One region of the Clostridium nitrophenolicum genome, then DNA from elsewhere that is predicted to be linked to it. Evidence: riboswitches for the same ligand, from Rfam matches in the RefSeq annotation. Region 1 holds a riboswitch; the other holds the start of a gene.
What was found. A riboswitch is a leader RNA that binds a small molecule or an ion and turns the genes downstream of it on or off. The one in region 1 is predicted to bind S-adenosylmethionine.

Region 2: another riboswitch for S-adenosylmethionine. It lies ahead of metF (methylenetetrahydrofolate reductase [NAD(P)H]); the one in region 1 lies ahead of ACZ5N4_RS02865 (MetQ/NlpA family ABC transporter substrate-binding protein).

Annotation. Positions count from the first base shown of each region.
Region 1 is NZ_AP042469.1:633,342-638,671, forward strand. It holds gene ACZ5N4_RS02860 (D-alanine--D-alanine ligase) at 1-819, shown strand, start outside; SAM riboswitch class I at 962-1,069, shown strand; gene ACZ5N4_RS02865 (MetQ/NlpA family ABC transporter substrate-binding protein) at 1,416-2,228, shown strand; gene pdxR (MocR-like pyridoxine biosynthesis transcription factor PdxR) at 2,299-3,738, shown strand; gene ACZ5N4_RS02875 (YbaK/EbsC family protein) at 3,784-4,254, shown strand; gene ACZ5N4_RS02880 (RrF2 family transcriptional regulator) at 4,515-4,949, shown strand; gene ACZ5N4_RS02885 (LemA family protein) at 5,191-5,330, shown strand, end outside.
Region 2 is NZ_AP042469.1:358,755-364,084, forward strand. It holds gene metX (homoserine O-acetyltransferase MetX) at 1-1,151, opposite strand, end outside; gene ACZ5N4_RS01655 (O-acetylhomoserine aminocarboxypropyltransferase/cysteine synthase family protein) at 1,295-2,572, opposite strand; SAM riboswitch class I at 2,745-2,851, opposite strand; SAM riboswitch class I at 3,215-3,327, shown strand; gene metF (methylenetetrahydrofolate reductase [NAD(P)H]) at 3,514-4,386, shown strand; gene ACZ5N4_RS01665 (homocysteine S-methyltransferase family protein) at 4,418-5,330, shown strand, end outside.

The sequences.
Region 1 (5,330 bases):
GATAAGAATAAATATGAGGTTGTTCCTATTGTTATAGATAAAAAAGATGACATAATAGATAAAGCTAAAGATATAGACGTTGCATTTATTGCGCTTCATGGTAAGTTTGGAGAAGATGGTATAATTCAAGCTGTACTCGAAACAATGGATGTTCCATACACAGGTTGTGGACCTTTGACCAGCGGTGTATGTATGAATAAGGATATAACTAAAAAGGTATTAAGATCAACAGGAATTAACACTGCAGATTGGCTATGCGTTAGAAGCGTAGAAGAAATAGACTATGATTATATAGACAAAATGGGATATCCTGTGTTTGTTAAACCAAACAGTGGTGGTTCTAGCGTAGCTACAAACTTAATTAAGAAAAAAGAAGATGTAGAAAACGCAGTAAGACTAGCGTTAGACTATGATAACGAAGTTATGATAGAAAAGTATATAAAAGGTGATGAAATAACTTGCTGTATACTAGATGGAAAAATGATGCCTATAATTGCTATAAAGCCAAAGGCAGAATTCTTTGATTACACAGCAAAATATGCTGATGGTGGCTCAGATGAAATTATAGTTCAGTTTGAAGAAGGTCTTCAAAAGAAAATAGAGGAGATGGCATTAGATTGCTGGAAGGTTTTAAAGTGCAATGTATATGTAAGAGTTGATATGATAATAAAAGATGGAGTACCTTATATACTTGAACTTAATACGCTTCCAGGAATGACTAAAAATAGTCTTTTTCCTAAGAGTGCTAAGGCTGTAAACATGTCATTTACTGAATTATTAGATCAAATAACAGAAATTTCATTAAAAGAAGTAAGGTAATTAAAACTTAATCTAAGTAGATAGTAATGATTACAAGATCAAAGACTCTCCTCAGAATATGAGGAGATTTTTTTATGAAAAAGTGTTGACATGCAGCTTTTAGATTATTATAATGTAAATTAATAAATTGAATAACAATTCTTACTTATCAAGAGAGGCGGAGGGACTGGCCCTATGAAGCCCGGCAACCAGTATTATTTTATATAATACATTGGTGCCAATTCCAGCAGCGAAGGCTGAGAGATGAGGATAACGATGAGTTTCAAGCTCGAGGTTTTCCTCGGGCTTTTAATTTTGCAATTCATAAGAATATGGCCGGCCGAAAAAATATTTATATTCTTATAATTGCTAGTAAGTCCATCTTAGCCGTTAAAAATAGCTGTTTCTGCCTTTGAAGGTAGAGATTTTGCAAAACCATATAAACAGGATTCTTGGATTCAGGTGGAGTTTTAAACTCCATCTGAAGCTTAGAAGCCGTTATCCAGGGTCGTAGCGCCACTTATCCCCAACTTTAAGAAGTTGGGATGTTAGTGGCGATAGACATCGGATAAACTAAAATTTGATTTATTAAGACTAAAATACTAGGAGGTAATTTAATTATGAAAAAGATTATATCAATTGTTATATCATTAATTTTTGTTTTTGCATTAGTAGGATGTGGAGAGAAAAAAGAGGAATCATCTAATAAGGATACTAAAAAAGTGATAAAAATAGGTGCAACGCCTGTACCACATAAAGAGATACTTGAACAAGTAAAACCAATACTTCAAAAAGAAGGCTACGATCTTCAAATCGTTGAGTTTACTGATTATGTAACACCAAATACAGCTTTAAATGATGGAGAACTTGATGCAAACTTCTTTCAGCATATACCTTATTTAACTAAGTTTAATGAAGAAAAACATACTGAATTAGACTATACAGTTAAAGTTCATATAGAGCCAATGGGAGTATATTCAAAGAAGGCTAAAAAGTTAGAAGAGCTTAAAGATGGTGCTGAAATAGCTATACCAAATGATCCAACTAATGGAGCAAGAGCATTAAAAGTACTACAAAGTGCTGGACTTATAAAGTTAAAGGATGGAGAGCTAATATCTAAATTAGATATAACTGAAAACAAAAAGAATATTAAAATTAAAGAACTTGATGCACCACAACTTCCAAGAGTTTTAGATGATGTAGATGCTGCAGTTATCAATACGAACTATGCAATTCAAGCAAACCTAAATCCTACTAAAGATGCTATTGCAATAGAATCAAAAGATTCACCATATGCTAATGTAATTGCAGTTAGAAAGAAAGATAAAGACAAACCATACATTCAAGCTTTATCTAAAGCATTAAATTCACCAGAAGTTAAAAAGTATATAGAAGATAAATACAAAGGAAGTATAATACCAGCATTTTAACATAGGTTTTTAGCTAGAAATCTTTATTTATCACCTCATTTATGTGAAAATATAATTGAGGTGAAAATTTATGTTTATTGATATAAAATTAGATAAAAACACACCTGTGTATATACAGCTAAAAGACCATATAAGTGAGTTGATACTTAGAGGAATGTTAAGAAGTGGAGAGAAACTTCCATCAACTAGGGAATTAGCTTCAATTCTAAATGTCAGCAGAAATACTGTGATTAATGCTTATGAGTTTCTCCAAGAGGAAGGTTTTATATATATGGAAAAAGGAAAGGGAGCTTTTGTATCAGATGTAAAAGTGAACTTTCAGGAAAAATGGACCGTAGATTGGAGTAGTCATATAAATAGCTATGCAAAAGCTTCAGAAGAACTGGATATAATAAAACATGAAACAAAGTGGAAAAAAGGTATGATATCCTTTAAAAGTATAGCCCCTGATGAAAGTCTTTTTGATGTGGAGGAGTTCAAAAAATCCTTCCTAAATAGAATTTCAATAGAAGGGGAGAAGATATTAAATTATGGCTATGCTCAGGGATATAAGCCTTTAATCGAATACTTATTTAAATATATGAGTAATAAAGGTGCAAATATCGAAGGTAAAGATATACTTATTACAAATGGTTTTACTGAGGGTTTCAATTTAATATTATCCAGTCTAACTGAAAAAGGAGATAAAATATTATGTGAAAATCCTACTCATAATACTGCTATAAAAATTATGAAACTTCATGGTTTAGAAGTCATAGGGGTAGACATGGAAGATGATGGTGTCAGTATAGATAAATTAAAAGAAAAGCTTTCAAAAAACAAAATTAAATTATCTTATTTTATACCATCATATCATAATCCTACCGGTGTAGTAATGTCAGTAGAAAAAAGAGTTGAGGTATATAAGGCTCTAAAAGTCCATAATGTACCTATAATTGAGGATGGATTTAATGAAGAACTTAGATATTCAGGAGCACATGTTTCACCTATTGCATCATTAAGTGGTGAGGGAAATAGTGTAATATATATAGGAAGCTTTTCAAAAATACTTTTTCCAGGAATAAGAGTGGGATGGATTCTAGCTGATAAGAAGCTTATAGACTACTTAGAAAGCGTAAAAAGAAGCAGGAATATTCACACGTCCTCACTAGATCAGGCTATCTTTTATGATTATCTTAGTGGAGGAAACTTTGAAAAGTATATTAAAAAAGCTAGAAAAGTTTATAAAGAGAAATATGAGTTTGCAGTAGAATGTGCTAAAAAATATATTCCATTTAATAAGCTTTTTGGAGAAGGTGGTCTTCATATTTTCATAGAATTGAATGATATTAAATCTAGAGAAGTTCTAGAGAAATGCTATGAGAATGGAATTATTTTTACACCAGGGGATATCTTTTATACAGATAATAGAGGATACAATACTCTAAGATTAGGGTTTTCAAGAGTAAGTAAAGAAGACATAGAGAAAGGCTTTAAAATAATTGGTGAAGTTATCAAAAATAAGATTTAATAAAATTACAATGGGGCTTTGAAACATAAAAAGGAGGCTATTAAAGTGAGTGTAGAAAATGTAAGAAATTTTTTTAAGGAAAGAAATCTGGAAGACCCAGTCTTTGAATTAGAGGACAGTGGAGCTACAGTGGAGCTGGCCGCGCAAGTTATAGGAGTAGAAGCTAAACTTATTGCTAAGACGCTGGCATTCAAATTAAAGGAGAAGGATATATTAGTTGTAACTCGTGGTGACGCTAGAATAGACAATAAAAAATTTAGGAGTTTTTTTAAAACAAAAGCTAAGATGCTTGATTTCAATGAAGTGGAAGAGATAACTGGCCATCCAGTAGGTGGAGTATGTCCATTTGGTTTAAAAAATCCTTTAGAAGTTTATGTAGATGTATCCATAAAAGATTTTGATTTTGTATATCCAGCTGCTGGTTCACGAACAACTGCATTGAAAATATCTCCAGAAAATATTCGAAGATTTACTAATGCTGAATGGGTGGACTTATGTCAAGGAGAATTGGTTTAATACATAAGAAACAGGGCAAAACTATGTAAACTAACTTCTATTTCTACATCGAGATAGAAGTTAGTTGTTTTTTATTAGCGGTCTTTAGTTTTATAAAGCAATTAGTGTAAAAGTGTACTTTTATTTTATTTCTAGAGTATTTTAAAATACGTTTTGTTGATATAAAATTAAAAAATTGATTTTTGAATCTTCTATTTATATAATAATATTGGTATGTGATAATGCTATTTAAAATATAGAATAGTAAGAAAGGTGATTACGTGAAAATTTCAACAAAAGGTAGATATGGGTTAAAGGCACTTATTGATATTGCTATGTATTCTAATTCTGAAGTAGTTACATTAAAGAGTATTTCGGAAAGGCAAAATATTTCAGAAGGATATTTAGAACAAATTTTTTCAACACTAAGAAAAAGTGGTTTAGTTATAGGAAGAAAAGGGGCTCAAGGGGGCTATACTCTATCAAAGTCTACCAATACAATAACTATTGGGGAAATATTAAGAACTCTAGAAGGAGATCTAGATTTAGTAGATGTTAGTAATACAAATGCTGCGGATGATTTAGAAAGATGCATAAATGAAAACTTATGGAATGTAATAAATAAAAATATTAATGATTATTTTGATAATATTACATTAGAGAATTTAGTTAACAAATATAAAAATGAAGTAAATAATTTTATGTACTTTATTTAAATAAACAATAGTTTATAAGAACTCATTTTTATAATGTTCAACAAATACAACCTTTTTGTCAGTTATAGTAGTGATAAAAGAGGTTTTTCAATTTTTTACTTATATATTAAAAGAAAATATGAATTTTTGCTGCTAAAGGCCATTTTTCTTAATTTAAGAAAATGGCCTTTTTTATTTAGTATATTTATTTAAAAAATCCTTAAAATAAATATACTAATATCCTAACATGGTGGTGAAATAAATGAATAAAGGGCTAAAAGTATTTTTGATTATTTTAGGTATACTTGCGATTATATTTTTACCTTTAATAGGTAGTTATAACTCTATAGTAGGACTTGAACAAAGAGTGGATGCAGCACAATCTAATATAGATACACAACT
Region 2 (5,330 bases), 270 kb from region 1:
TTCCAGGTTTCTCTATAGTTTACTTCGTCATGCAGTGTGTCAAGAAAATTTGATATGCAATCTTTATATTTATCTACTTCTACTAAAAAAGAATCATGACCATAATCGGATTGAATTTCATTGTATTCAAGGTCTACACTGCTTAATTTTAGTATATCTTTTGCTTTTCTAAGTTCACTTATATTAAAAAGAGTATCGGAGCTTATAGCTACAAGTAAAAACTTAGCTTTAATGCGACTTAGTGCTTTTGCATAAGATCCATATTCGTATCTAAGATCAAATAAATCCATTGCACGGGTAAAATATAAGTAGGTGTTTGCGTCAAATCTTTGTACAAGTTTTTCTCCTTGATAACTCAAATAACTATCTATTTCAAATTCAGCATCAAAGCTTTTAAAAAAGTCATCTATATTATTTTTAATTTTTCTTCCAAATTTTTTATCTATCAAATCTCTAGTTTGATAAGTTAACATAGCAATCATTCTTGCTATAGATAAACCATTGGCAGGGAAGTCTGAACCGTAGTAATTTCCATTATTCCAGTTAGGGTCCCACATAATGGACTTTCTCATAATATGATTAATTCCTATTGCTTCTGTACTTAAATTAAGTGGGGCAGCTAAATTTATAATTCCATCCATAAAATTAGGATAAGAAACTGACCACTGAAGTGACTGCATGCCGCCCAATGAACCACCGACTACCGCTAGGATATGGTCAATGTTCAAATAATCAAAGAGTTTTCTTTGAGCATTAACTATATCTTTAACTGTAATTATGGGAAAATCTATACCATAAGGTTCATTAGTTTCCGGATTTATGGATGAAGGACCGGTGGAACCACTGCATCCGCCAAGGACATTCGAACATATTATAAAATACTTATTAGTATCAAATATTTTACCAGGTCCAACAAAATCCTCCCACCAACCAGCATTGCCGAATTCATCATGACTGGCTACATGAGAATCTCCAGTTAAAGCATGAGTTATAAGTATACAGTTATTCTTATCTCTATTTAATTTACCATAAGTTTCAAAGCATATAGTTATAGGACCAAAGGTTTTTCCACTTTCAAGAAGGAAACTTTGGTCTTGGCTGAAAGTTAAATATTCCTTAAAACCATCTTTCTTATAAGTAAACTCACTCAAGGTACATACCTCCAATTAAAAATCTTTAAGAGGACAATTGACAGAGGACAGAGGACAGTGATGGTAGGTTTTCTTCCTTCACTGTCAATTGTCAATTGTCCTCTGTCAATTGATAAAAATTTTGTGTCACAAAATTTTTATATTTAAATTTGATTTAGTGCATTTTCAAGATCAGCAATTAAATCATCTGCATCTTCAATACCTATGGAAATTCTTATAAGCTCAGGCTTAACTCCTGCTTGTAGCAACTGCTCTTCATCAAGCTGAGAGTGAGTTGTAGAAGCAGGATGAATTATTAGTGATTTAGCATCTCCAACATTAGCTAGGTGTGAGAATATTTCTACTAGGCTTATTACTTTTTTGCCTGCCTCAGCTCCACCTTTTACTCCAAAGGTGAATATAGAACCAGGTCCCTTTGGAAGATATTTTTTAGCTAGATCATAATATTTATTTCCTTCTAATCCAGGATAGTTTACCCATTCTACCTTAGGGTGATTGCTTAAAAATTCTGCGACCTTTTTAGCGTTATCTACGTGTCTTTGAACTCTTAAGGATAAAGTTTCAAGTCCAAGCGTTAATAAGAATGAGTTAAATGGAGAGATAGCTGCCCCTAAGTCTCTTAAAAGAGCTGTTCTAACCTTTAGGATATATGCTAGGTTTCCAAAGGTTTCTACATATTTAAGTCCGTGATAGCTTTCATCTGGTTCTATAAGACCAGGGAATTTTCCGTTATCCCAATTGAATTTTCCTGAATCAACAACTACACCACCTATTGATGTACCATGACCACCAATAAATTTAGTAGCGGAGTGTACAACAATATCAGCACCAAATTCAATTGGCTTTAAAAGATATGGTGATGCAAAGGTATTATCAACAATTAGAGGGATACCATTCTTATGAGCAATATCAGCAACAGCTTCAATGTCAATTATGTTGATTCCTGGGTTGCCTATACTTTCTATATAAACGGCTTTTGTTTTTTCATTTATAGCTTTTTCAAGCTCATCTAGGTTGTCTGGATCTACAAGATTAACCTTAATTCCAAAATTCTTAAAGGTATGAACGAATAGGGAATAAGTACCACCATAAAGAGTTGCAGCAGCAACTATTTCGTCTCCTGAACCAGCGATGTTTAATATTGAATAAGTGATTGCTGCCATTCCTGAAGCAGTAGCTACAGCTCCAACACCGCCTTCGAGTAAGGCAACTCTTTGCTCAAAAACGTCATTTGTTGGATTACCTAAACGTGTATATATATTTCCAAATTTTTTTAAATCAAATAAGTCTGCAGCATCTTGTGCATCGTCGAAAACATAAGAAGTTGTTTGATATATTGGTAATGCTCTTGATTTGGTAGCACTATCTACCTGTTGTCCTCCATGTATTTGAAGAGTGTCAAAGGATAATTTCTTTGTCATTGTTAATTCCTCCTAAAAAATAATTTGTTTTTAAATTAATTTTGGACGGAACTTCTATATTAAAGTTTTGTAATTTATAAAGGGATGAAGCTAGATTTAGCTTAATTGTAAATTTAAAATAAAAAAATCTTCTCGCAGATGAGACTGCAAGAAGATACACTTTCTCCCCAGCTCCTCATCTCTCAGGTATTTAACCTGCTGGAATTAGCACCGTTGAATAATAAATATTCAGGTTGCCGGGCGTCATAGGGCCAGTCCCTCAGCCTCTCTTGATAAGAAGTTCCGTATTCGATTGATGAAATCATAACAGGAATTACTATACTTTGTCAATACAATTTTTGAAAATAATTGAAATGAAAAATTTCAAAACTTGCATCAAGCCTTGATTTAATTGGAAATTTCATACTAAAAAATTATTTAATTAATTAAATAATTATGCATATGCTATTTTGTGAATTAAATAATTTAGTGAAAAATCACAAAACTTCAATTAGCATTTTATTAAAAATACGTAGCTTATTAAGAACAACTAATGCCTTGGTTAGTACTTATTTAATGATTTAAAATAAGTCGTAGAAAAAATATATTGACAACCAAACTAATAAGTATTATTATTAGCGTTAAATGGAATTAAATAAAAAGTTCTTATCAAGAGCGGTGGAGGGACTGGCCCTATGAAGCCCGACAACCGGCATTAATTTTGAATGTATCGGTGTCAATTCCTGCAGAATATTTTTTATTCTGATAGATAAGAAAATAGCTTGGAAGTCTCCAAAAAGATATTTAAGGCTACTTTTCTTATGGGAAAGTAGCCTTTTTATTATAAGCAGGCATCCAAAATCTATGATTTTGAGATGATCGCTTACTAAGTGAGTACTCATTCGACGAAAGGAGAAGGAGTTTCATTTTATTTAATCGTTAAAAGTAAAGGAGAATTGTATATGTTTATTAAAGATATATTTTTAAATAAAAGATTGACTATTTCTTTTGAGCTATTTCCACCTAAGGATGATAAAAATTTTGAAGGTATTAATAGCACTATTGAAGAATTAAAAAAGTTAAACCCTGATTTTATTAGTGTAACCTATGGTGCAGGAGGAAGCAGCAGAAGTAGAACAATCGAACTTGCTTCAATTATAAAAAATAAATACGACATAGAAACTATAGCACACCTTACATGTATAACTTCCTCTAGAGAAGAGATTAATAGTATTTTAGATGATTTAAAATTAAATAATATTAGTAATGTGCTTGCTTTAAGAGGAGATATTCCTAAGGATTTTAAAATTAAAGAAAGTTTTAAGTATGCGAAGGATTTAATTTATGAGATAGCACAAAGAAAAGATTTTAGCATATCTGCAGCAGCTTATCCAGAGGGACATGTGGAATGTGCTGATATAGGAAAAAATATAGAGTATCTTAAAGAAAAAGTAGAAAAAGGCGCAGATTTTTTAATTACTCAGCTTTTCTTTGATAATGATAACTTTTATAATTTTAGAGAAGAGTTGTATAAAAATAATATAAATGTTCCAATTGTTACAGGCATTATACCTGTATTAGATAAAAAACAAATAGAACGTATAGCAACCCTATCTGGTGCAGTTATTCCACAAAAAATTAAAAGAATCATGGATAAATATGAGCATAGCCCTGAGGCACTAAAAGAGGCGGGAATAGCATATACTTCCGAACAAATTGTTGATTTAATAAGTAATGATGTTCAAGGGATACATTTATATACTATGAATAAACATAATGCTGTAAAAGAAATTATGGAAAATATACAGGAACTTCGTAAGATAGTTAATTCCTAATATAAACAAAGTAAAAAGGGAGAGGTTTTTTATGACATTTAAAACTTTATTAAGAGATAGATTTAATAATAAATTTGTATTTTTCGATGGAGCTATGGGAACTATGCTTCAGAAAGAGGGACTTAAGGTTGGGGAGCTGCCAGAGACTCTTAATATAACAAATCCGGAAATAATAAAGAAAGTACACAAGCAGTATATTAATGCAGGTTCAGATATAGTTATTACAAACACTTTTGGAGCAAATGAATTAAAGTACAGTTCCTATGAATACTCTATTGAACAGGTAATTACTGCAGGAGTGAATATTGCAAGAGAAGCAGCTGGTGACAAATTAGTAGCGCTGGATATAGGTCCAACTGGATTAATTATGGAACCAACAGGTACTCTAAGCTTTGGAACAGCTTATGAGTTGTTTAAAAAACAAGTGATAATTGGAGAAAAAGCAGGTGCGGACTTAATTCTAATAGAAACTATGTCTGATTTGTATGAAGTTAAGGCTGCTGTACTTGCGGTAAAAGAGAATAGTTCACTTCCTGTATTTTGTACAATGACTTTTCAACAGGATGGTAGAACGTTAATGGGCACAGATCCAAAGACTATGGTATTTGTACTAGAGGGGTTAGGAGTTGATGCACTCGGAGTAAACTGTTCTTTGGGGCCTAAAGAACTTATGCCTATTATAGATGAAATTCTACTATATGCATCTATTCCTGTAATGGTTCAACCTAACGCTGGCCTTCCAAGATATGATGGAGAAAAAACTGTTTATGATATAGAACCTAATGAATTTGCTAAATATATAAGAATTATGGCACAGAAGGGTGTGCAAATTTTTGGTGGATGCTGCGGCACAAATCCTGAGTTTATAAAGGAATCCTTAAAGGCTGTAGAAGGACTACTACCTTTAGAAAGGGAGCCTAAGAACTTTACGGCAATTTGTTCTG